Regions from separate parts of the Marinobacter sp. SS13-12 genome, predicted to be linked through region 1. Evidence: predicted binding sites of a transcription regulator. Region 1 holds the regulator's gene; the other holds the start of a gene.
What was found. The regulator sigma-54, encoded in region 1, starts transcription at its own class of promoters, with help from an activator protein. The targets are predictions, from matches to a motif close to ANTGGCATNNANNTTGCTNT.
Positions count from the first base shown of each region.

Region 2: the regulator sigma-54 is predicted to act here: its motif matches at 5,680-5,699, upstream of QPL94_RS01765 (CmpA/NrtA family ABC transporter substrate-binding protein).

Region 1 is NZ_JASSUA010000001.1:2,036,110-2,047,107, reverse strand. It holds gene hisG (ATP phosphoribosyltransferase) at 1-287, opposite strand, end outside; gene murA (UDP-N-acetylglucosamine 1-carboxyvinyltransferase) at 310-1,572, opposite strand; gene QPL94_RS09455 (BolA family protein) at 1,600-1,842, opposite strand; gene QPL94_RS09450 (STAS domain-containing protein) at 1,903-2,244, opposite strand; gene QPL94_RS09445 (MlaC/ttg2D family ABC transporter substrate-binding protein) at 2,241-2,894, opposite strand; gene mlaD (outer membrane lipid asymmetry maintenance protein MlaD) at 2,921-3,376, opposite strand; gene mlaE (lipid asymmetry maintenance ABC transporter permease subunit MlaE) at 3,415-4,194, opposite strand; gene QPL94_RS09430 (ABC transporter ATP-binding protein) at 4,194-5,006, opposite strand; gene QPL94_RS09425 (KpsF/GutQ family sugar-phosphate isomerase) at 5,242-6,222, shown strand; gene QPL94_RS09420 (KdsC family phosphatase) at 6,222-6,803, shown strand; gene lptC (LPS export ABC transporter periplasmic protein LptC) at 6,803-7,393, shown strand; gene lptA (lipopolysaccharide transport periplasmic protein LptA) at 7,377-7,988, shown strand; gene lptB (LPS export ABC transporter ATP-binding protein) at 7,966-8,691, shown strand; gene QPL94_RS09400 (RNA polymerase factor sigma-54) at 8,811-10,340, shown strand; gene hpf (ribosome hibernation promoting factor) at 10,369-10,677, shown strand; gene ptsN (PTS IIA-like nitrogen regulatory protein PtsN) at 10,774-10,998, shown strand, end outside.
Region 2 is NZ_JASSUA010000001.1:381,263-392,260, reverse strand. It holds gene nirB (nitrite reductase large subunit NirB) at 1-556, opposite strand, end outside; gene QPL94_RS01780 (NAD(P)/FAD-dependent oxidoreductase) at 586-1,815, opposite strand; gene QPL94_RS01775 (ABC transporter ATP-binding protein) at 2,116-2,985, opposite strand; gene QPL94_RS01770 (ABC transporter permease) at 3,166-4,161, opposite strand; gene QPL94_RS01765 (CmpA/NrtA family ABC transporter substrate-binding protein) at 4,186-5,541, opposite strand; gene QPL94_RS01760 (CmpA/NrtA family ABC transporter substrate-binding protein) at 5,744-7,000, opposite strand; gene QPL94_RS01755 (ANTAR domain-containing response regulator) at 7,021-7,647, opposite strand; gene QPL94_RS01750 (nitrate reductase) at 8,113-10,776, shown strand; gene QPL94_RS01745 (hypothetical protein) at 10,756-10,998, opposite strand, start outside.

The DNA.
Region 1 (10,998 bases):
CACCGGGAGATATTCAGATCCAGCGGCTCATAAAGCCCCTCGCCACCATGCTCCATCAGCACATCCTTGCCCGTAACACCCAGATCCGCGCCGCCATACTGCACATAGGTAGGCACATCCGTTGCGCGGAGAATCAGTACGCGCACGTCGGGATCCGTGGTGGGAAACACCAGTTTCCGGGATTTTTTGACGTCGTCGACCAGTTCAATACCCGCCTCTTTCAATAGCGGCAGGGTCTCGTCGAGGATGCGTCCCTTCGACAGTGCGATGGTGATGGAGTCGGTCATGCGCCCTTCCGATTCAATGGGTTCAGGCTGGCAGGCGGCGGATACTCGCGCCCAGCAGCTGCAGTTTCTCTTCGATGCACTCGTAACCACGGTCGATATGGTAAATCCGGTCAACGATGGTATCGCCGTCTGCCACCAGCCCGGCGATAACCAGACTTGCCGAGGCCCGCAGATCCGTCGCCATTACCGGGGCGCCGGTCAGGTGATCCACACCCTTGATGATGGCAGCATTGCCTTCAAGGGTAATATCCGCGCCCATGCGGATCAGCTCCTGCAGGTGCATGAACCGGTTTTCGAACACTGTTTCAACAATAGTACCGGTGCCTTCAGCCACTGCATTCATGGCCGCGAACTGGGCCTGCATGTCAGTGGGGAACGCCGGATAAGGCGCGGTGCGCAGATTGACTGCCCTGGGCTGATTCCCTTTCATATCCAGGGAGATCCAGTCCTTGCCCGTGTCGATATGGGCGCCGGCTTCTTCCAGCTTCAGCAGCACGGCTTCCAGCAGATCCTCGCGGGTATCTTTCAGCTTTACCCGGCCACGGCTTGCCGCAGCGGCTACCAGATAGGTGCCGGTTTCGACACGGTCCGGCAGCACGTCGTAATGGCAGCCATGCAGCCGCTCAACACCGTTGATTTCAATGGTCGCAGAGCCGTGGCCCTTGATGTCAGCGCCCATGGCGATCAGGCATTCAGCGAGATCCACCACTTCCGGTTCCCGCGCCGCGTTTTCGAGGATGGTTTTCCCATCCGCCAGCGCTGCCGCCATCATCAGGTTCTCGGTACCGGTCACTGTGACGGTATCGAGGAAAATGTGCGCGCCTTTCAGGCGACCGTTGGTTTTCGCCTTGATATAGCCGTTCTCAACCTTGATATCGGCACCCATCATCTCCAGGCCATGGATGTGCAGGTTAACGGGACGGCTGCCGATGGCACAGCCACCGGGCAATGACACTTCCGCCTCGCCGAAGTGCGCTACCAGCGGCCCAAGCACCAGAATTGAGGCGCGCATGGTTTTTACCAGCTCGTACGGCGCGTGAAACTGCTTGATGGTGTTGGCGTGGACTTCGACGCTCATTTTCTCGTCGATCATTAGCTCCACACCCATGCGACCAAGCAGCTCAATCATGGTGGTCACGTCGTTCAGATGCGGCAGGTTGCCTACGGTAACCGGCTCATCTGCCAGCAGGGTGGCCGCAAGAATCGGGAGCGCGGCGTTTTTGGCGCCGGAAATCCGTATTTCGCCATCGAGAGGCTTACGGCCCCTGATCAGAAGTTTATCCACAATGAGTTCCTGTTGTTTGCGGGCGTATCAGCCCTGACGCGCGGCCCACTCAGCCGGGGTAAAGGCTTTCGGGTGCAGGGCGTGAATGGTGCCATCGAGAATGTGCTGGAACAGCGCCTTGTTGATCAGTTGTTGCCGTTTGATGGTCGGCAAGCCTTCAAAAACGTCACCCACCACAACGACGAGGTAATGATTTCCGTCAACCTGAACCTGAACGTCGCAATCAGGCAGTGCCTCTTTGACCAGTTCAGTAACTTCGGTGGCTTCCATAAAAAATCCTCGGGCGTTTTTGAATCAGGGGCGAGATTGTAACCAATTATCGTGTCCGGGTCAGCTCTGGTGCTGGTTTTCAGGGGATGGTCGGGATGGAAAGCCCGGCAACTGGTCATCAAGGCCGCTCAGGGCTGCCAGTGAAGCCAGCCGTTCGCTGACACCGGTGAAATGAAGGGTCTGGCTGCGGCCGCGTGCCAGACGCTGCCAGCAAAGCAGAAGGGAAAGTACCACACTGTGTGCGGTGCTCATTGCAGCAAGATCCACAACCAGATCCGCTTTGCTGCCCAGAATCAGCTCGTCGCCCTCTTTTCGGAGGGCAACCACGGTCAGCGGGTCGATGTGGCCGCTGACCGTGAGTCTGTTATCGTCCAGGGCGACGGTTGCCTGAGCCGGTGTCATGATTTGTCGATTTCACCTTCCAGGTTCAGGGAGTCAACGGCATCTCCCCAACCGTCGATCACGGCCTGGACTTCGCCACCATTTTTTTCCATCTCCTGGCTGAAGCGATCACGGAACGCCAGGCCGATATTTACACCCTCAACGATGACGTTTTCCATCATCCAGCGCCCTTCCTTGTTCTGGTACATGGAATAAGCCACTGGATACCGGTTGCCGGAGGCGCTGATCACTTCCATACGCACAGACGCCCGTTTGTCATCGTTTGGATTGATAACGGCGTCCTTTACCTCAATGGTGAAATCCTCGGTGCTGACCAGCGCCTGGGCATAGCTGTCAAACAGGCTTCGCTTGAACTTTTCCACAAACTCGTCGCGCTGCTCCGGCGAAGTCTGGCGCGCGTAACGGCCCATCACCCGGGCTGCAATCCGGCGGAAATCCACGAAGTTTTTCAGTTCTTCGTCCATGCTCTGGTAAAAAGCCTGCGGGTCTTCCTGGTACAGGCCCTTTTCATTGTGAAGTTTGTCGACGAGCTGCTGGGTATTTTCATCCACATACTCCCGCAGATCGTCCTCCGGGCCGGCATGGGCCGGAAGCGCCAGAAGGGTCATCAGTAATGCAACGAGCAGCAGGCTATGCCTGATCAGAACCATGGTTGTCTCCTGTAAACCACTTGCTTTCACTTTGACTGCCCGGAGGCAAAATTAGTTATCAGTCGCTCAAGATTCATGGCGGACTGTGTGGAGTAAAAGGTGTCCCCGTCGCCCAGGGACTCCATGTCGCCGCCCACCGAAATATCAATGTACTGCTCGCCAAGCAGGCCGGATGTACGTATTACTGCGGAGCTGTCGGCAGGAATGTTGTCCACGCTTTCATTCACGTCAATCACCACCCGAGCCTGGAAGGTTTCCCGAGTCAGTGTGATCTCCCGGATTTTGCCCACGGTTACGCCCGCCATGGACACCTTGGCCCGCGGCGCCAGGTTACCGGCATCGTTGAAGTTGGCGTAAAGCGTGTAAGAACGCTCCGGCGCTTTTGGCGTCAACCCGCTGACCTGCAGTGCCAGAAACATCAAAGCCGCGATACCTGCAATCATGAACAGCCCTACGATGACTTCTGTTGTTCTCTGTGCCATGACGGCCCCCTGTGTCCTGTTGTTTCAGTATACCGCGATCAGAAGTCGCCAAACATGACGGCGGTGAGCACAAAATCCAGCCCCAGCACCGCCAGCGACGAATACACCACCGTTTTGGTGGTGGCAGAACTGATGCCGGCGGATGTGGGCACGCAGTCATAGCCCTGGTAGACCGCAATCCAGGTGCAGACGAAGCCGAATACCACGCTTTTGATCACACCGTTGAGAACATCATTGGTGAAACTCACTGAGGACTGCATGTTGCCCCAGAAAGAACCCTCGAAAACACCGAGCCATTCAACACCCACCAGCATGCCACCCCAGATACCGACTACCGAGAACACGGCAGCCAGAATGGGTACGGCAATAAAACCGGCCCAGAGCCGAGGGGCAATCACCCGGCGAAGCGGGTCCACCCCCATCATTTCCATGCTGGAGAGCTGCTCGGTGGTTTTCATCAGCCCGATTTCAGCCGTTAATGCCGAGCCTGCGCGGCCAGCGAACAGCAGGGCCGTCACCACCGGCCCCAGCTCCCGCACCAGCGTCAGTGCAATCATCTGGCCAATGGCCGCTTCCGAGCCGTAGTCGCTGAGAATGGTGTAGCCCTGCAGCCCCAGTACCATGCCGATGAACAGGCCGGAAACCACGATGATCGCCAGAGACAGCACACCAATTGAATACAGCTGTTTGAGCAACAGCGGGAATGCCACCGACGGCTTTGAAACGCCGCCCAGGACGCCTGCCAGGAAACGGCCGGAACGCCCCAGCGAAGCGATGATATCCAGCCCCAGCCGGCCAAACGCTGCCAACTTTTCCATTAGCGGCTCCTCCCGGTAATGCCCCAATCCTGCTCCGCATCCGCGGCCGGGTAATGGAACGGCACCGGACCATCCGGATGGCCGTGCAAAAACTGCTGGACCTGCTCAGACGGGTGCGCCGTGATTTCCTCGGGAGTGCCATCACCGATAATCTGCCCATCCGCCACGATGCAGGCGTAGTGGCAGATGCTCAGGGATTCTTTGACATCGTGGGAGACCATGACACTGGTCAGACCCATGGAACTGTTCAGATCCCGGATCAGTTTGATCAGTACCCCCATGGCAATCGGGTCCTGCCCGGCAAAGGGCTCGTCGTACATGATCAGTTCCGGGTCCAGCGCGATGCTGCGGGCCAGGGCCACCCGCCGGGTCATTCCGCCCGACAGCTCCGCCGGCATCAGCTCGCGGGCCCCTCGCAGGCCTACAGCTTCCAGCTTCATCAGCACAATGTCACGGATCATGTCTTCCGGCAGGGAGGTATGAACCCGAAGCGGAAAGGCCACGTTCTCGAACACGCTGAGGTCGGTAAACAGGGCACCACTCTGGAACAGCATGCCCATCTTCTCCCGCAGGCGGTAAAGAGCCTTGCGCTTGAGCCGCGGCACGTTTTCGCCTGCCACCGTGATGGTACCGGAATCCGGCCGTAACTGCCCGCCGATCAGCCTGAGCAGGGTGGTCTTGCCGGTGCCGCTGGGGCCCATGATGGCCGTAATCTTCCCGCGGGGAATGTCCAGGCTGACACCATCGAAGATACGACGATCACCGCGGGTGAAAACCACGTCTCTGAGCTCGATGTAGGGTGAAGTGTCCATACCTGTTCCAAGTAACCGCCGGGTGTCTCGGGGCCAGCCTTGCGGATCGGTTGCAGCCCTCAATGTGTGCGTACATTATGCGAACCTGCTGACAACCTCAATCCATCCTTAACAAAATGAATGGATCTCAATGATCAGTTTTGCTGACCGTCTTGTCATGAAGGCAGCCAAAGCCCTTGAAGTGATATACTCTCGCCACGATGAAAAGCATTAACATTCCGGACCCGGGTGCCAGATGAACACCGAGATCAGTCATACCTTCAGAGAATCCGCCCTGAGAGCCATCGAGATCGAGCGCGAAGCCATTGACGCCCTGACCGACAGGATCGATGATCACTTCGTCCGCGCCTGTGAAGTTATCATGGCCTGTAAGGGCCGCGTTGTGGTGACCGGCATGGGCAAATCCGGCCACATCGGCAACAAGATTGCCGCCACCCTGGCCAGCACAGGTACTCCTTCTTTCTTTGTGCACCCGGGCGAAGCCAGCCATGGCGACCTGGGCATGATCACCAGCCAGGACGTGGTACTGGGCATTTCCAACAGCGGCAACACCAGTGAAGTACTCACCATATTGCCACTGATCAAGCGCATGGGTGCGCCGCTGATCAGCATGACCGGCAACGCAAACTCTACCCTGGCGCGGGAAGCGGTCGCCAATCTGGATGTCAGTGTTGCCCTGGAAGCCTGCCCTCTCGGCCTGGCCCCTACCTCCAGCACTACCGCCACCCTGGTGATGGGCGATGCCCTGGCGGTCGCCTTGCTGGAAGCGCGGGGCTTCAGCACTGAAGACTTCGCGCTGTCACACCCCGGTGGCAGCCTGGGCCGCAAGTTACTGTTGCGTGTCTCCGAAATCATGCACACGGGTGACCGCATTCCCCGGGTACAGGAAGACATCACCCTTGGCGGAGCACTGCTGGAAATTTCCCGCAAGGGGCTGGGCATGACCACGGTTATCAATGCCGCTGGAGACCTGGTGGGCGTATTCACCGACGGTGACCTGCGTCGCACCCTGGACCGCTCCGTGGATATCCACAACACCCCGATTGCAGAAGTGATGACCCGCAACGGCCGGGTTATCCACGACGACCAGCTGGCAGCCGAAGCCCTGAACATGATGGAGGAGCTGAAAATCAATGCCCTGCCGGTTATCGACCGCAACGGCAAGCTCACCGGTGCCATCAATATGCACGACCTGCTGCGGGCCGGTGTTATCTGATGAGTACTCTGATCAGTGACCTGATGACAGACCAGCAGCGCCCGCAGTGGCCGGCGGACGTAATGGAAAAAGCAGCCGCCATCCGCCTGCTGGCTCTGGACGTCGACGGCATCATGACCGACGGCAAGCTGTTTTTCAGCGCCTCCGGAGACGAACTGAAAGGCTTTAATATTCTCGACGGACTGGGTATCAAGCAGGTGATGGCAGCAGGTATTGACGTTGCAGTCATTACCGGGCGCCGCTCACCACTGACCGAAAGGCGCATGAACGACCTGGGCATCCCTCACCTGATGCAAGGCCGGGAGGACAAAAAGGTCGCCCTGGTGGAGCTGGCAGGACAGCTCGGCCTCTCCCCACAGCAGATCGCCTATATGGGGGATGACCTGCCGGACCTGCCGGCCATCCGCTATGCCGGGCTCGGCATTACCGTACCCAATGGTTACTGGTTTGTGCGCCAGCATGCGGATGTCTGCACGGTTGCCGCTGGTGGCAGCGGTGCGGTCAGGGAAGCCTGTGAATTGCTGCTGAGCGCCTGCGGGCAGCTCGAGGCGAGCCTGCAACCCTACCTGGAGCAGAATTGATGTCCGCCCAGCCTCTGTTTAACCGCCCCTGGGTAAGAACCCTGGGCCTGGCAAGCACGATAGTGGCACTGTTTTTCCTGCTCTGGCAAAGTGACGAACCAACGGTGCCGACAGACGCTGCCTCACTGCGGGGCGAATCCGAGCCCGACGGCTTTGTGGTCAACGGTCTTTACCTGTCGTACGACGAAACGGGCCGGCTGACAACACGGTTCCGGAGCCCGAGGATCGAGCAGTTCGAGTCCCGCAGCGAGACTGTCATGAAATCGCCCCGGGCGACACTGTTCGGCGAGGGTGGCAATCCACCCTGGCAGGTCCAGGCAACCGAAGGACGTTTTCTCGAAGCTGAAGACCTGGTTCACCTGACCGGGGATGTAAAAGTCATCCGGGAAGCCGAAGGCGGGCGCCCGCTGACCCTGACAACAACGGCACTGACAATGAATAACCGTGATCGCACCGTTTACACGGACGAGCCGGTAGCACTGACCGATGCGGTCAGCCTGACCACGGCTACTGGAATGAAGGCCTGGATTGATGACCGCATTCTTGAACTCGACTCGCAGGTGGAAGGACGCTATGAGCCTGGCAAGTAAATCTGATCTCCGCGGCAGGCCCCGCTGGCCCGCACCGAAATCGTTGGTACTGGCTGCTGCTTGCCTGGCACTGGTAGCGCCCACAGCCCTTGCGTTCGACATGGAGTCTGACCAGCCCATCAGGGTCAATGCTGACAGCGCACGACTGGATGACGGCCAGGGTATCGCAACCTATACCGGTGACGTGGAAATGACACAGGGCCAGACCAACCTGACCGCCGACAAGGTTGTACTTTACCGGGACGAGAACGGTGTCAGCCGCATTGAAGCAACCGGACAGCCAGCTCATTACCGGCAGCCGGCAACGGAAGGACAGGGAGAAACAGATGCCCGCGCCCTGACGATCATCTGGTCAGCCGCCGAAAACCGGGTAACCTTCGAACGTGAGGCGGTTATTGAGCAGGACGGTAACCTGTTCCGTGGGGATGTTATCCACTACGACAGTGCCGAACGTGTTGTTACCGCCGAAGGCGCTGCTGACGCGGGCGAAGGCAGTGGCCGTGTGGAGATGGTCATACAACCCCGCAACAGAACCAGCAACTCTCCCAGCAACCCCGACAGACAGGATACCGATGGCAGTTCTCAGAGCCAGTAACCTGGCAAAAAGCTACAAGCAGAAGAAAGTTGTCATCGACGTTTCCCTGCAGATCCGCAGCGGTGAAATTGTCGGCCTCCTGGGCCCCAACGGCGCCGGCAAGACCACCTGCTTTTACATGATTGTAGGGCTGGTTCCCGCCGACAATGGCCGGATCACCATCGACAACCAGGACATCACGCCACTACCAATGCACGGCAGGGCCCGCAAGGGTATCGGCTATCTGCCCCAGGAAGCGTCGGTGTTCCGCAAACTGACCGTACGTGACAACATCATGGCCATTCTGGAGACCCGCCGCGAACTTAACCGCAGCCAACGGGATGCCAAGCTGGAAGAGCTGCTGGAAGAGTTTCATATCACCCATATCCGCGACAGCCCCGGTATGGCGCTGTCGGGTGGCGAGCGCCGGAGAGTCGAAATCGCCCGGGCCCTGGCGATGGAGCCGGCATTTATTCTTCTGGATGAACCCTTTGCGGGGGTGGACCCGATCTCGGTGAGCGACATCAAGCACATTATCCGCCACCTGCGGGACAAGGGCATTGGAGTGCTGATCACCGACCACAATGTGAGGGAAACACTCGACATCTGTGAGAACGCCTATATAGTCAGCGGAGGCCATATCATCGCATCCGGCAACTCGGAAGCTATTCTTGCCAACCAGCAGGTCAAGGAAGTGTATCTAGGCAATGAATTTCGCCTGTAGTACACTCGGCAAAGAACTTGCTTGGCACGGCAAGTTGCCAGCATACAAAGAGTTTTTATGCAACCTCAACTCCCCGGAAAGGCCGAGAGCGACCGAGTGACGGATCCTGAACTATGGTTATGAAAGCCTCATTACAGTTAAAGCTGGGTCAAAGCCTGACCATGACGCCCCAGCTGCAACAGGCTATCAGGCTACTGCAGCTCTCCACCCTCGACCTCCAGCAGGAAATCCAGCAGGCGCTGGAATCCAACCCCATGCTGGAAACCTCGGAAGACGACGATAACCAGAATCCGGAATCCACGGAAAACGAGAACGACACCGCTGCCGAAGCCTCATCGACAGAAGAGTCAAACACCGCCTCCGAATCGTCTTCAGACTGGGATGAATCCGAAAACGGGCCTGACTGGTCGTCAGAGACCGACAGCCCCGACACCATTCCCGATGACCTTCCGGTCGACACCGCCTGGGACGACATCTACCAGTCGGCACCCGCGTCATCGGCCCGTAACGACGATGAAAACGACAACGATTTTGAAACTCGCAACTCGCCTACGGAAACCCTGCACGATCACCTGGAGTGGCAACTGAACCTGACGCCCCTGAGCGAACGGGACCAGGCCATCGCCCACGCGCTGATGGATGCGGTTGATAATCACGGGTACCTCACCTCTCCCCTGGAAGAGATCCATTCCGGGATGATGGAAGAGTCTGATGAAGACCCGCTTGAAATGGACGAGGTGGAAGCCGTACTTCACCGGTTGCAGCATTTTGATCCGCCTGGTGTCTTCGCCCGGAATCTTCAGGAATGTCTGCTGATCCAGCTGAACCAGCTGCCACCGGATACCCCGTGGCTCGCCCAGGCACGGCTGGTGATCACCCACTACATTAATCTTCTGGGCAATCGTGATTACGCACAACTGCTGCGCCGCAGCCGCCTGAAGGAAGATCAGTTGCGGGACGTTCTGGCCCTCATTACCGGGCTGAATCCGCGCCCGGGCGATACCCTCGACCAGGCCGAACCGGACTACGTCATCCCGGACGTGATCGTGCGCAAGCACAACGAACGCTGGCGGGTAGAGCTGAATCCGGAAATTGCACCGCGCATTCGTGTCAATGCCAGCTATGCTTCACTTATAAAGCGTGCGGACAGCAGTGCCGACAACACTTACCTGCGAGACCAACTGCAGGAAGCGAAATGGTTTATCAAGAGCCTGCAAAGCCGTAACGAGACTCTGCTCAAGGTAGCCACGCGAATTGTCGAGCACCAGCAGGGATTCCTGGACCATGGCGAGGAATACATGAAGCCACTGATCCTGTCGGACATTGCCCAGGCGGTGGAAATGCATGAGTCGACCATTTCCAGGGTGACCACCCAGAAATACATGCACACGCCGCGTGGCATATTTGAACTCAAGTATTTTTTCTCCAGCCATGTCAGCACTGACGAGGGCGGAGAATGTTCCTCTACGGCAATCCGGGCCATGATCAAGAAGCTGATTGCAACGGAAACCCCGAAAAAGCCATTGAGCGACAGTAAAATTGCAGCCATGCTAGGAGAACAGGGTATCAAGGTAGCGAGACGAACCGTGGCCAAGTACCGTGAGGCAATGCACATTCCTCCGTCCAACGAAAGAAAGCGACTGGTGTAGTAGTAAAATCCGATAACAGGAGAAGCCTATGCAACTCAATATTTCAGGCCATCACGTAGAATTGACTCCCGCACTGAAAGATTACGTAACAGGCAAGTTTGACAAGCTTGAGCGTCACTTTGACCACATCAGCAATTGCCAGGTCACCCTTGAGGTGGAAAAAGTGCGCCAGATGGCGGAAGCTACGCTACACGTGATAGGTGGTGAGATTCACGCAAAGGCCGAAAACAGCGATATGTATGCCGCCATTGATGCGCTGGTGGACAAGCTGGACAGGCAGATCCTGAAGCACAAGGAAAAGAACGTTGACCGGATGCACGGAAACGGAGCCCGCTAGGGCGTCCTGTTTGGTGCATAACAGTTAATCGAGCTGCGGCGCCGGCTTCGTTACAAAAGCTGCCGCAGCCTTTTTTTACGGAACTGCAGTCGATTCATGACCGACACATCCCTGACTATCGAGAACATTCTCGCGCCGGAGCTGGCCCTTTGCAGGATGCCCGCCTCCAGCAAGAAGCGGGTTATGGAAACCATTGCGGAGCAGATCCAGCAACACGATCCGTCGCTCAGTGATACCGCGATATTCAACAACCTCGTTGCCCGGGAGCGACTGGGGAGCACGGGTATTGGCCAGGGTATCGCCATTCCCCACTGTCGCCTG
Region 2 (10,998 bases), 1.7 Mb from region 1:
TGTCGAGCTGCACCGGCATCAGGCGGGGTGCAAATTCCACCACGTGGGCATCCAGCCCCAGAGTCTTGAGGGCATTGGCCGCCTCCAGACCCAGCAGGCCGCCACCCACCACAACGCCGGTTTTCGCGCCGTCAGCGCTGGCGCGGATGCTGTCCAGGTCTTCCAGGGTTCGGTACACCAGGCAGTGGGGGTGCTCGTTGCCCTTGATCGGGGGGACAAACGGGTAGGAGCCGGTGGCCAGCACCAGTTCGTCGTAGCTGTACTCGCCCATCGGTGTGGTGATGGTCTGGTTGTCGCGGTCGATGCCGGTGACTTGTTCGCCCAGGCGCAGGTCGATATTGTTTTCCGCGTACCAGTCGGCGGTGCCCATGGCCAGGTCGGCGTGGGTGGAACCGCCGAAATATTCGGACAGGTGAACCCGGTCATACGCCAGCAGCTTCTCTTCGCCAAATACCTTGATGTCGAAGTCCGCTGCAGCGGGCGTTGCCACCAGTTGCTCCAGGAAATGGTGGCCGACCATGCCGTTGCCAATCACGATCAGGGTTTTTTTGCTCATGGTAATTCCTCTCTCTGTTCCCGGCCGCCTTACGCGGCTTCGCAGTAGTGCTTGCCAAAGGCCAGATGGGCCCGGTAAGGGCTGATGTCATCGGCCTGTTGAATACGTTCGCTGTACCAGGGGCCGTCGCTGGTTTCGCCGAACAGCACGGCGCCAGTCAGGCGCTGGTTGCGAACCAGCAGCCGGCAGTAACGATTGGTTTCATAGTCCTGCCAGACCACGGATTCGGTATCCGCGTCCGCTTCAGTCTGGCCGCAGGAAAAAATGGGAATGCCGCTGATTTTCAGGCGTGTGGCAATAATGGATGGCTCAAAGGCAGCCTGGCTGTCCGGATCGCACAACACCTGGGCCAGCACTTCCGCCTGTTGATAGCCTGGCTCTACCAGTCCAAAGGTCTGGCTTTCGACCTGGCAGCATTCGCCCAGCGCATGGATGTGGGGATCACTGGTTTGCAGTTGCGCGTTCACCCGGATGGCCCTGTCGCAGTCCAGGCCGGCCCCCCGGGCCAGTTCTGCGTTCGGGGTGATACCGGCTGCTGTCACCACCAGGTCGGTGCTTATCAGGGTTTCGTCATCCAGTTGCACCGCGCGCACCAGATTGCGGCCAAGCAGGGCCACGGGGCAGGTGTTGGTGCGAACCGACAGTCCGCGGTCAGTCAGGGCATCTTCCAGCAGCGCCCCGCTGGCGCGATCCAGTTGCCGGTTCAGCAGGTGGCTGCTGCGGTGCAGAACCGTGACCGCCATGCCGCGGCTTCGAAGCCCCTCGGCGGCCTCCAGGCCCAGGAATCCGCCACCGATGACCACAGCCCGGCGCTGGCGCTGGCTGATGCTGATGAGCTGGCGGGTGTCCTGCAGGTCCCGGAAGCCCATCACGCCTTCCAGGTGCTCGCCCTCCAGGCCCAGGCTGGCCGGGCGGGAACCGGTGGCCAGAACCAGGCGGGAGTACGGCTGAACCACCCCGCTCTCGGTGCTGACGGTTTTCTTCGCGCGGTTGATGGCAATAACCGGATCGCCCTGGTGCACCTCAATATTGTGCTTCCGGTACCAATCGGGTTGCTGCAGTTGCAGGCTGTCCTCACTGGCATCGCCCGCCAGTACGGCCGAAAGCTGGATGCGGTTGTAGGCCGGCGTTGCTTCACCGTTAAACACCACGATCTGCTCGAAAGGGTTCTGCGGCTGCTCAACCAGCTTTTCGAGCAGACGCTGGGCCACCATGCCGTGCCCGCAGATAACGAGAGTCTGTCCTGTTGCTGCTCTCACGATCGTCATCCCCTTCTCTGCCCAAACAAAAAAAGCCGGAGCATCTGATCCCCGAAGGGACTCGATGGTCCGGCGCCAATGCCAACAACAATGATCTGATGGTCCGGCCGATCCGTGGCCGGGACGTTCTTCCCTATGTTTGTAATAGCGAAGGCCGTGCCAACATAATAATTCTAGTATTTACAGCTAGTTATGCCGGAAGGCTTTGAGGCTGGCACGGAATTCATGCGCTTTGACAGGGCGACGTGCACCGGATGAGTGCTTTGAACCGGCGCGAGAGCCCGCGATGCCCCAATGAGCTCAGGCGATGCGGCGAACCGGGATTTCCGGCTGGCTGCTTTCCACCTCCGGCGTTTCTTCAGCTTGAGCCGGGGCAGTCTCCTCGGTGCGTGCCTCTCCCTGTTCTTCCTGGCCTTTGCCGGGGAAGCGCTGCTTCTCATAAAGGAAGGACAGCACGGCCTGCCGATAACGCACGTACTCGGGGTGATCGGCCAGGGTGACCCGGTTGCGGGGCCTCTCCAGTTCAATGTGCAATTCCTCGCCGATGGTGGCAGCCGGTCCGTTGGTCATCATCACAATCCGGTCCGACAACAGCACCGCTTCGTCCACGTCGTGGGTGATCATGATCACCGTGCTGTTCAGGTCCTGCTGGATTTTCATCAGCGAATCCTGAAGGTGGGCCCGAGTCAACGCATCCAGTGCCCCGAAAGGCTCGTCCATCAACAGCACACTGGGCTTCATCGCCAGTGCCCGGGCAATACCCACCCGCTGCGCCATACCTCCGGAAATTTCACCGGGGCGCTTGTCGAGCGCGTGGTCCATATTGACCAGCTTGAGATTGTGCAGAATCCAGTCCCGTCGCTCGGTCTTAGTCATGGTTTTACGGAATACCTGCTGTACGGCCAGCTCCACGTTCTCGTACACCGTCAGCCAAGGCATCAGCGAATGATTCTGGAACACCACAGCTCGCTCCGGCCCCGGCGTATTCACCTCATGCCCGTCCAGCACACAGCCTCCACGGGTGGCCTGTAAGAGCCCAGCGACGATATTGAGCACAGTGGATTTACCGCAACCGGAATGCCCGATTAGCGATACAAACTCGCCTTTACGAATTTTAAGATCGATATTCTCCAGTGCTACGAAAGGCCCTCCAGGCGTGTCGAAGGCCATCTGTACATTGGTCAATTCGAGGTGTGACTTACTCATGTTCTTTCTCCTCTTGTTTCGGAGTACGAGCTGGCAGGGAGGGTGGTCCGGGGCACGCTGTGAATACGTCCCTGTACGCTGGACAAAAACATCCCTGTTTTTGACGTCCCCGGACCACCCTCCCTGCCAGCTCTATGCCGAGTCCTATTCGTTCCAGGCTACTTTTTTCTGAATCAGTAGCATGATTCGGTCCAGTAAAAATCCGATAAAGCCGATAGCGAGAACGGCGACCATAATGCGGCTCAGGGATTCACTGCTGCCGTTCTGGAACTCGTCCCAGACGAATTTGCCGAGTCCCGGGCTTTGGGCCAGCATTTCGGCGGCGATAAGGACCATCCAGGCAATACCGAGAGACACCCTCAGACCAGTAAAGATCATGGGGACCGAAGATGGCAGCACCACTTTTCGGACATGGGTCCAGAAAGACAGTTGCAGCACTTTGGACACGTTCAGCAGATCCGGATTGACTGCTGAAACACCCACACTGGTGTTGATCAACGTGGGCCAGAGGCTGCACAAAGTGACGGTGATCATCGAGGTCAGGAACGACTTCTCGAACATCGGGTCGTCGCTGACGTAGGTGGCCGAGACCACCATGGTGACCAGTGGCAGCCAGGCCAGCGGTGATACCGGTTTGAAGATCTGGATCAGCGGGTTCACGGCCGCTGAGAAGTGGCGGTTCAGGCCGATGATGACACCAAGTGGTACGGCGATGATGGTGGCCAGAACAAAACCGGCCAGTACGGTACCCAGGCTGGTGACGACCTGGTCGATAAACGTTGGCGCACCGGGGTAGTCGCGGATCTTTACTTCCGCGTCCGGGTTCTCCGCCAGGATGCGTTCATTGCGTTGTTCCTGCATGGTGACGAACTGGGCGGCCCGGTCCCGCTGGTTGCTGTGTTCCTGCCAGAGCTGACCGGTTTGCTCCAGTACCTGGGCCGGGCCCGGAAATGCACCCAGGGAAGTCTGCACCTGGGGTGCGGCGAGGTGCCAGAAACCCAGGAACAGCGCGATACCGATGGCCGGCAGCAGCAGCTGGCGGCCGGTTTCGGCCAGGTTCTGGCCGGACAGTTTTTCAGTCAGCGCACGAAGCCATCGTTGGCCTTGTGATAACGAGTCGGTCTGGCTGAGCGTGGTCATGTGATGTCTCCTGACACTCAATGCTTAAGGGGTTTGCGAGCCTTTGAGGCCAATCTCGAAACTGTCGATGTAGGCGTTAGGCTCCCTCGGAGTGAAGGCCACGCCGTCGATCAGCTCACCCTGGTGTGGGCGGGTGAAGTTTTCGCCGTCCAGGTCAGGAAAGTCGTCGGCACTCAGGGTGCCATCTTCAATCAGCGAGCGGGCGGCTTCCTTGTAGATGTCGGCGCGGTAGACCCTGGCGGCCGTTTCCATGTACCAGTCGTCGGATTTCGGCTCCGGGATCTGGCCCCAGCGGCGCATCTGGCTCAGGTACCAGATGGCATCGGAGGGGTAGGGGTAGGTGGCGTAATAGCGGAAGAAGACATTGAAGTCAGGTACTTTCCGCACATCGCCTTTCTCGTACTCGAAGGTGCCGGTCATGGAGTTGGCAATCACTTCCTCGTCAGCGCCAACGTAGCTGGAGCGGGACAGGATTTTCACTGCTTCCTCGCGGTTGGCGTTGTCGTTCTCGTCCAGCCAGTGGGCAGCACGAATCAATGCCCGCAGCAGTCGAAGGTGGGTGTTGGGGTTCTCTTCGGCCCAGGCTTCCGTAACCCCGAACACCTTCTCCGGGTTATTGGGCCAGATCTCGTAATCCGTGATGACTGGCACTCCGATGCCCTTGAAAACCGCTTGCTGGTTCCAGGGTTCGCCCACGCAATAGCCCTGGATGGTGCCGGCCTCCATAGTGGCCGGCATTTGCGGTGGCGGGGTGACGGACAGGTGCACATCGGCGCCTATGTTGCCGCTGGTGTCACCCCGTTGCGGGGCATAGAAACCCGGGTTCAGGCCGCCGGCCGCCAGCCAGTAACGCAACTCGTAATTGTGGGTGGAGACCGGGAACACCATCCCCATGCGAAAGCGTTCACCCTCGTCACGGTACTGTTCGATTACCGGTTTCAGGGCGGCAGCACCGATGGGGTGGACGGGCTTACCTTGTTCATTCTTGTCGATGTGTGGGGTCATCTGTTCCCAGACGTCGTCAGAGACGGTGATTCCGTTGCCGTTCAGATCCATGCTGAACGCGGTGATGATGTCTGCCTGGGTGCCGTAGCCGATGGTGGCCCCCAATGGCTGGCCGGCGAGCATGTGGGCGCCGTCGAGAGTGCCGGTCACCACGCCGTCCAGCAGCACTTTCCAGTTGGCCTGGGCTTCCAGTTCCACAAACAGGCCCTCATCCATAAAGAAACCTTGCTCCCAGGCGATGGCCAGTGGCGCCATGTCGGTCAGTTTGATGAAACCGAGCCTCAGGTCCGGCTTCTCCGCAGGGCCGATTTCGGCCTGTGCCGTGCCGGTTCCTGTCAGGATCAATAATGTGGCTGCCAGTGTTTTCAGTTGCATGGTGCTCTCCCGGTGTTATTTCAGGCAAAAAAAAGCCTGCCCTCCGTTTCCGGAGCGCAGGCGCCAATGCCTGATGATTTTCAGTTTCTCTCACTGCCGATTAACCGTGCAGTGGATGCAAGATCGTCTGTAGTCTATTAAGCAGACGTCGTGCCAGTTCTCCAATACGTTGAAATTTATAGATTTATACAGACTTCCGGTTTCAGTTTCCCTGTTCCGGCCCGGTTCTGGTGGCCGTTTTAGTGCGCAGCGCCTCATTGTTGGGCGGGCTGGTATGGTCCTGGTTGTCCGCCCTCCAGTCGTGAAGCCGTTCTCCCAGTAGTCTGTCACTGGCCACGGCAACGGGGCCGTAACGCCCCGACAGAGTAAACGGCAGCTGGTGTCGCCCCTCCATCTTGCTGTCGATAACCGGCGTGTCTATACCCATGGAGGCCGCAGCATCCCGGAACAGGTCAGGCCGGATTACCTGGCGCACCATGGCACCGCTGACGGGGCCCAGTTGTCCCCGGAGTGTCAGCCGTGAGGCCAGCCAGTGCGCCTGGGAGAGCCAGGGAAAGTTGGCGGAATGACGGAAGAAGTGTTGTTCCAGCCGTGGATGGAACAGGCTGTAGGGATGGTCATCCAGTACGTTGATCTGCTCGCCGAGGTATTCCGGTTTCGCCAGAATCTCACGCAGCAGGCGATGATTGTGGCGGTTGTCCAGCCACCGGCAGCCAGCGAGCAGGGCGCGCACCAGGTGTCGGTACATCACGCCGTGCTGCGACATCCAGTCTGCCCGCATGCCCAGGACTTTTTCCGGCGCGTTCTGCCATATCTGGTGGCCGGAATGAAGGATGCGCCCCAGATTTTCGTACTCAAGCAGGCTGTTCCAGGGTTCGCCAACGCAACAGCCTTCAATGGCATTCGAGCGGAAGGCATCGACCATCTGAATCGGGGACACCGGGATAATCTGGATATGATGTTCCGCATCCGGGCCGGCGGATGCCAGCCAGTCACGAAGCTGGAGGTCGTGGCTGGACCAGGGAGCGACAGAGGCCAGGCGTATTGGTTCCCCTCTGTGTCTTGCCAGGCTGATCAGTTCGCGAGCAGTGGCGATGGGATTGTCCAGATTCGTTGCCGAGCGCTGCAGCTCGCCAAACAGTCTGTTACCCAGGGTGATGCCATTGCCATTGCGGCTCAGCACCATGCCCACCACGACCGGTACTTTCGGCCGGTCAATAGCCAGGGACATGCTCAGCGGCATGGGTGCCAGCATGTGGCCGCCATCGATAAGCCCGAAGGTGACCTTGTCCCGCAGAGAAGCCCAGGAGCCCTCCCGCACCAGTTCTACGTCGAGCCCCTCAGCATCAAACAGACCCAGTTCGCGGGCCACAATCAGTGGAGCGCTGTCCAGCAGTGGCACAAAGCCAAGCCGGACATGGAATCCGGGGTGTCTGTGAAGCGGGGTGGGGTGAACCATTGCGACTCCGTCCGGGGCAGTTACGAGGCTTTCTGGATTGGTCTGCCCGATTTCTGGCTGCGGCTTTCGATCAGGGTAATAACGCGGCGCGCCATAACCGCCAGGCGTTCGCTGTGCTCCATGGCGGAACTGCGCAGCATGCGATAGGCCGTTTCCTCGTCACAGCGCTCATGCCGCATGATCATGCCCTTGGCCTTCTCGATCGTCTTGCGATCTTCCAGTGCCGAGCGGGTTTCCTCTAACTCGGTCCGCAACGCCTGAAAGGACTCGAACTGAGCAACCGCCGAATCAATAATCGAGCGAACCCGTTCCGGCTGTATGCCGTCCACAACGTAGGCGCTGACGCCTGCCTTTACTGCTGCATGAATGGTGGCACGGTCGCCAGGCTGGTCGGCAAAAAAGACGATGGGCCTGGGTGCGTGGGCATTGAGGGTGCTCATGTTTTCCAGGGTGTCCCGGTCTGGCGAGTCCATATCAATGATCACCATGTCCGGCTGGTCACGGGCCACCGCTGCAGTCAGGCCAGTGGCATCCGGGCGCTGGCGGATTACCTCATGGCCCTCGTGCCTGAGTGCGGCACAAACCTGGCTTGCCCGTTCGGGGTCCTTGTCGATCAGAAGGATGCGAAGGGGTTCTGGCGAATTCATGGTGGTTTCCTTAACTGAACAGTCGTTGACTGCGAATGGCTAATCATTCGGCAAAGCGTTTTCTGCCTCGTACAGAGGTGAAAGCAATAAATCTGCCAGGGTGTTGGAGGGCCCTTGTTATCGGGACGTCAGCCGAATTCACCATTCTTTTTCAGTCCTTCACGGATGAAAACCTGCGCGGTCGTTGGGCATTTCCTGCGGTTTTGCACTGTTTTGAGTCCGGATTGCCCGGTAAATCCCCCGCTCACAGGGGCGGAAGTGCTGTCGGCGATACGTTCTGCCGATGATGGCCCTGGAATTGCAAGGCCCTGGAATTGCAAATAAGCGAGAACACCTCGTGAAAACACCGGGCAAGATGCAGGCCCGGTGCTTAATTGTGGCAAAGAAGCCCGCATGCCCAGTCTGTTCCGCAACAGATCGGGCATCGCGGGCTTTTTTGTGTGTTAGTGATGCTCAGGAGATATCGTGGATTCGCAGAAAGCCAGCAACCCATCTGTTCACACCACCTGCCCCTATTGCGGGGTCGGGTGTGGCGTTATGGCAAACCCTGACGCCCGCAAGCCGGTAGCCGGAGACGCCAACCATCCCGCGAACTATGGGCGCTTGTGCGTCAAGGGTGCCAGCCTGCACGAGACCACCGGGCAGGAAGGGCGATTGCTGTATCCGCTGGTCAGGGGGCGGAAGTCTGACTGGAACCATGCGCTTGACGAAGTGGCGGGCGCTATCCGCAACAGCATTGAAACTTACGGGCCGCAGTCTGTGGCCTTCTACCTGTCGGGCCAGTTGTTGACGGAAGACTATTACGTGGCCAATAAACTGGCCAAGGGCTTTCTGCGCACGGCCAATGTAGACACCAACTCCCGGCTTTGCATGTCGTCTGCGGTTGCGGCCCACAAGCGGGCGTTTGGTGCCGATGTGGTGCCCGGCTGTTATGAAGACCTGGAGCTGGCGGATCTGCTGGTGCTGGCGGGCAGTAATGCGGCCTGGGCACACCCGGTGCTATACCAACGCATGAAAGCCGCGGCCCGGGAGGGGCGCCGGGTAGTGGTCATCGACCCCCGTCGCACCGCAACCAGCGAGCTGGCGGACCTGCACCTGGCCCTGCGCCCCGGTACTGACACGGTATTGTTTAACGGCTTACTGAGCTGGCTGTCTGATCAGGGTGGGCTGGACGAGCCCTATATTGATGCCCATTGCCAGGCATTCGATGAAGCTCTGGTGAGCGCGCGGGCTGCAGCCCCGGATGTCGGGTCAGTGGCCGAGCAGTGTGACCTGTCGCCGGAAGATGTGGAAACCTTCTATCGCTGGTTTGCATCGACGCCACGCACGGTCACCGGCTTCTCCCAGGGGGTTAACCAGTCCGTCGCCGGCACCGACAAGGGCAATGCCATCATCAACTGCCACCTGGCCACCGGCCGTGTTGGCAAGCCTGGTGCCGGGCCCTTTTCGCTGACTGGCCAACCCAACGCCATGGGTGGCCGGGAGGTGGGCGGTCTGGCCAACACACTGGCGGCCCACATGGATTACGACAGCCCCGGGGCAAGATCGCGGGTGGCAGAGTTCTGGGGAACCAACCAGGTGGCTGATGGTCCTGGCCTGAAGGCCGTGGACATGTTTGAAGCGGTTCACCGGGGCGATATCCGGGTGATCTGGATCATGGGCACCAATCCGGCGGTCAGCCTGCCGGATTCTGCACGGGTCCGGGTCGCTCTGGCACGTTGTCCGACGGTGATTGTGTCTGATTGCGTGGCTCATACCGATACCACCGCCCTGGCGGACATCCTGCTTCCTGCCGCAGGCTGGGGTGAGAAAGACGGCACGGTAACCAACTCGGAACGGCGGATTTCCCGCCAGCGACGCTTCCTGCCCCTGCCAGCCGAGGTGAAACCGGACTGGTGGATAATCAGCGCGGTGGCGGGAAAGCTGGGCTTCGGAGGTGCCTTTGATTACGGCAAGCCTGCTGACATATTCCGTGAACACGCCGCCCTGTCGGCCCATGAAAACCGTGGCGAGCGCATCCTCAATCTCGCCGGCCTGGTAGGCCTGACTGACAATGACTACGACGCTCTGGAGCCGGTGCAATGGCCCGTACTGGCGGGCTCTGGTGCCACCGACTCGACACGGCTTTTTGCGGACGGTCGTTTTGTTACCGACAACCATCGCGCCCGCTTCATTGCCATCAACACCGTACTGCCCGAACAGAAAATCTGTGACGACTACCCCATGGTGGTCAATACCGGTCGTATCCGGGACCAGTGGCACACCATGACCCGAACCGCCAATGCACCGCGATTACTAGCTCACCGTTCAGAGCCATTTGTTGAAATTCATCATCACGACATGGCCAGGCTGAACCTGGTGGAAGGCCATCTTGCACGGCTGACCCTGAACAATGAGCAATTCGTGGGGCGTGTGCGTCAGAGTGGTGGGCAGCGACCGGGGGAAGTCTTCATTCCCATCCACTGGAACCGCCAGTTTGCCTCCAGCGGCGTGGCTACCGTGTTGACTGAACCGGTAACGGATCCCGTCTCCGGCCAGCCCGAAGCAAAACACGGTCGCGCTGCCATAACGCCATTCCGTGCCCGCTGGCACGGGCGGCTACTGGTTCGATGTGAACGCCCCCGGCGCTGGACGTCGGATTACTGGTGTCATGTACCGTTGAACCACTGTGAAAGTTGGTGGATTGCCGGCCGCCAGCCCATCAAGTGGCTGGATGCGATGCATGACTGGCTTGGCGGGACGGCCCATGTGGTTATGTCCGACCCGGCACAGGGGTGCTTCCGTGCAGCCCGTATCGTCAATGGCCAGCTGGAGGCCGTGTTGATGGTGGATAAGGACCCCGCCAGAATTCCCGACGCAGGCTGGCTGGATGACTGTTTTTCCGAGCCGACGCTGTCGGAATCCAGCCGGCGAGCCCTGTTGGCGGCCCGGGATGTGGATGTGGAAGACCCGGGAGCCATTATCTGCAGTTGTTTTCAGGTGGGTGAACACCAGATCGGAGCCGCCATTGCCGGCGGTGTTGGATCCGTGGCAGCGCTGGGAGAACAGCTTCGCTGCGGGACCAACTGCGGCTCCTGCATTCCGGAGCTGCGACACCTGATTGAAGCCTCAGTCGGCGAGAGCGCGTAACAGAACCACCGGCACCCGGTACCTTAATCCCCGGCACGCCCCGGTACCCTCCACCGTGCAGGTCTTGCGGTTCACCCGGATAATCGTGCCTTGCAGTTGGCGCCTGCCGGCACCAAAGCCAACCGCGTCCCCTACCGCCCACTTCAACATTAACTGGCGAGTATCCGGAGCTTGGATGGTCTCGTCGGGTACCGGAATGCCGGCACTCTCTGCCTGCTCTGC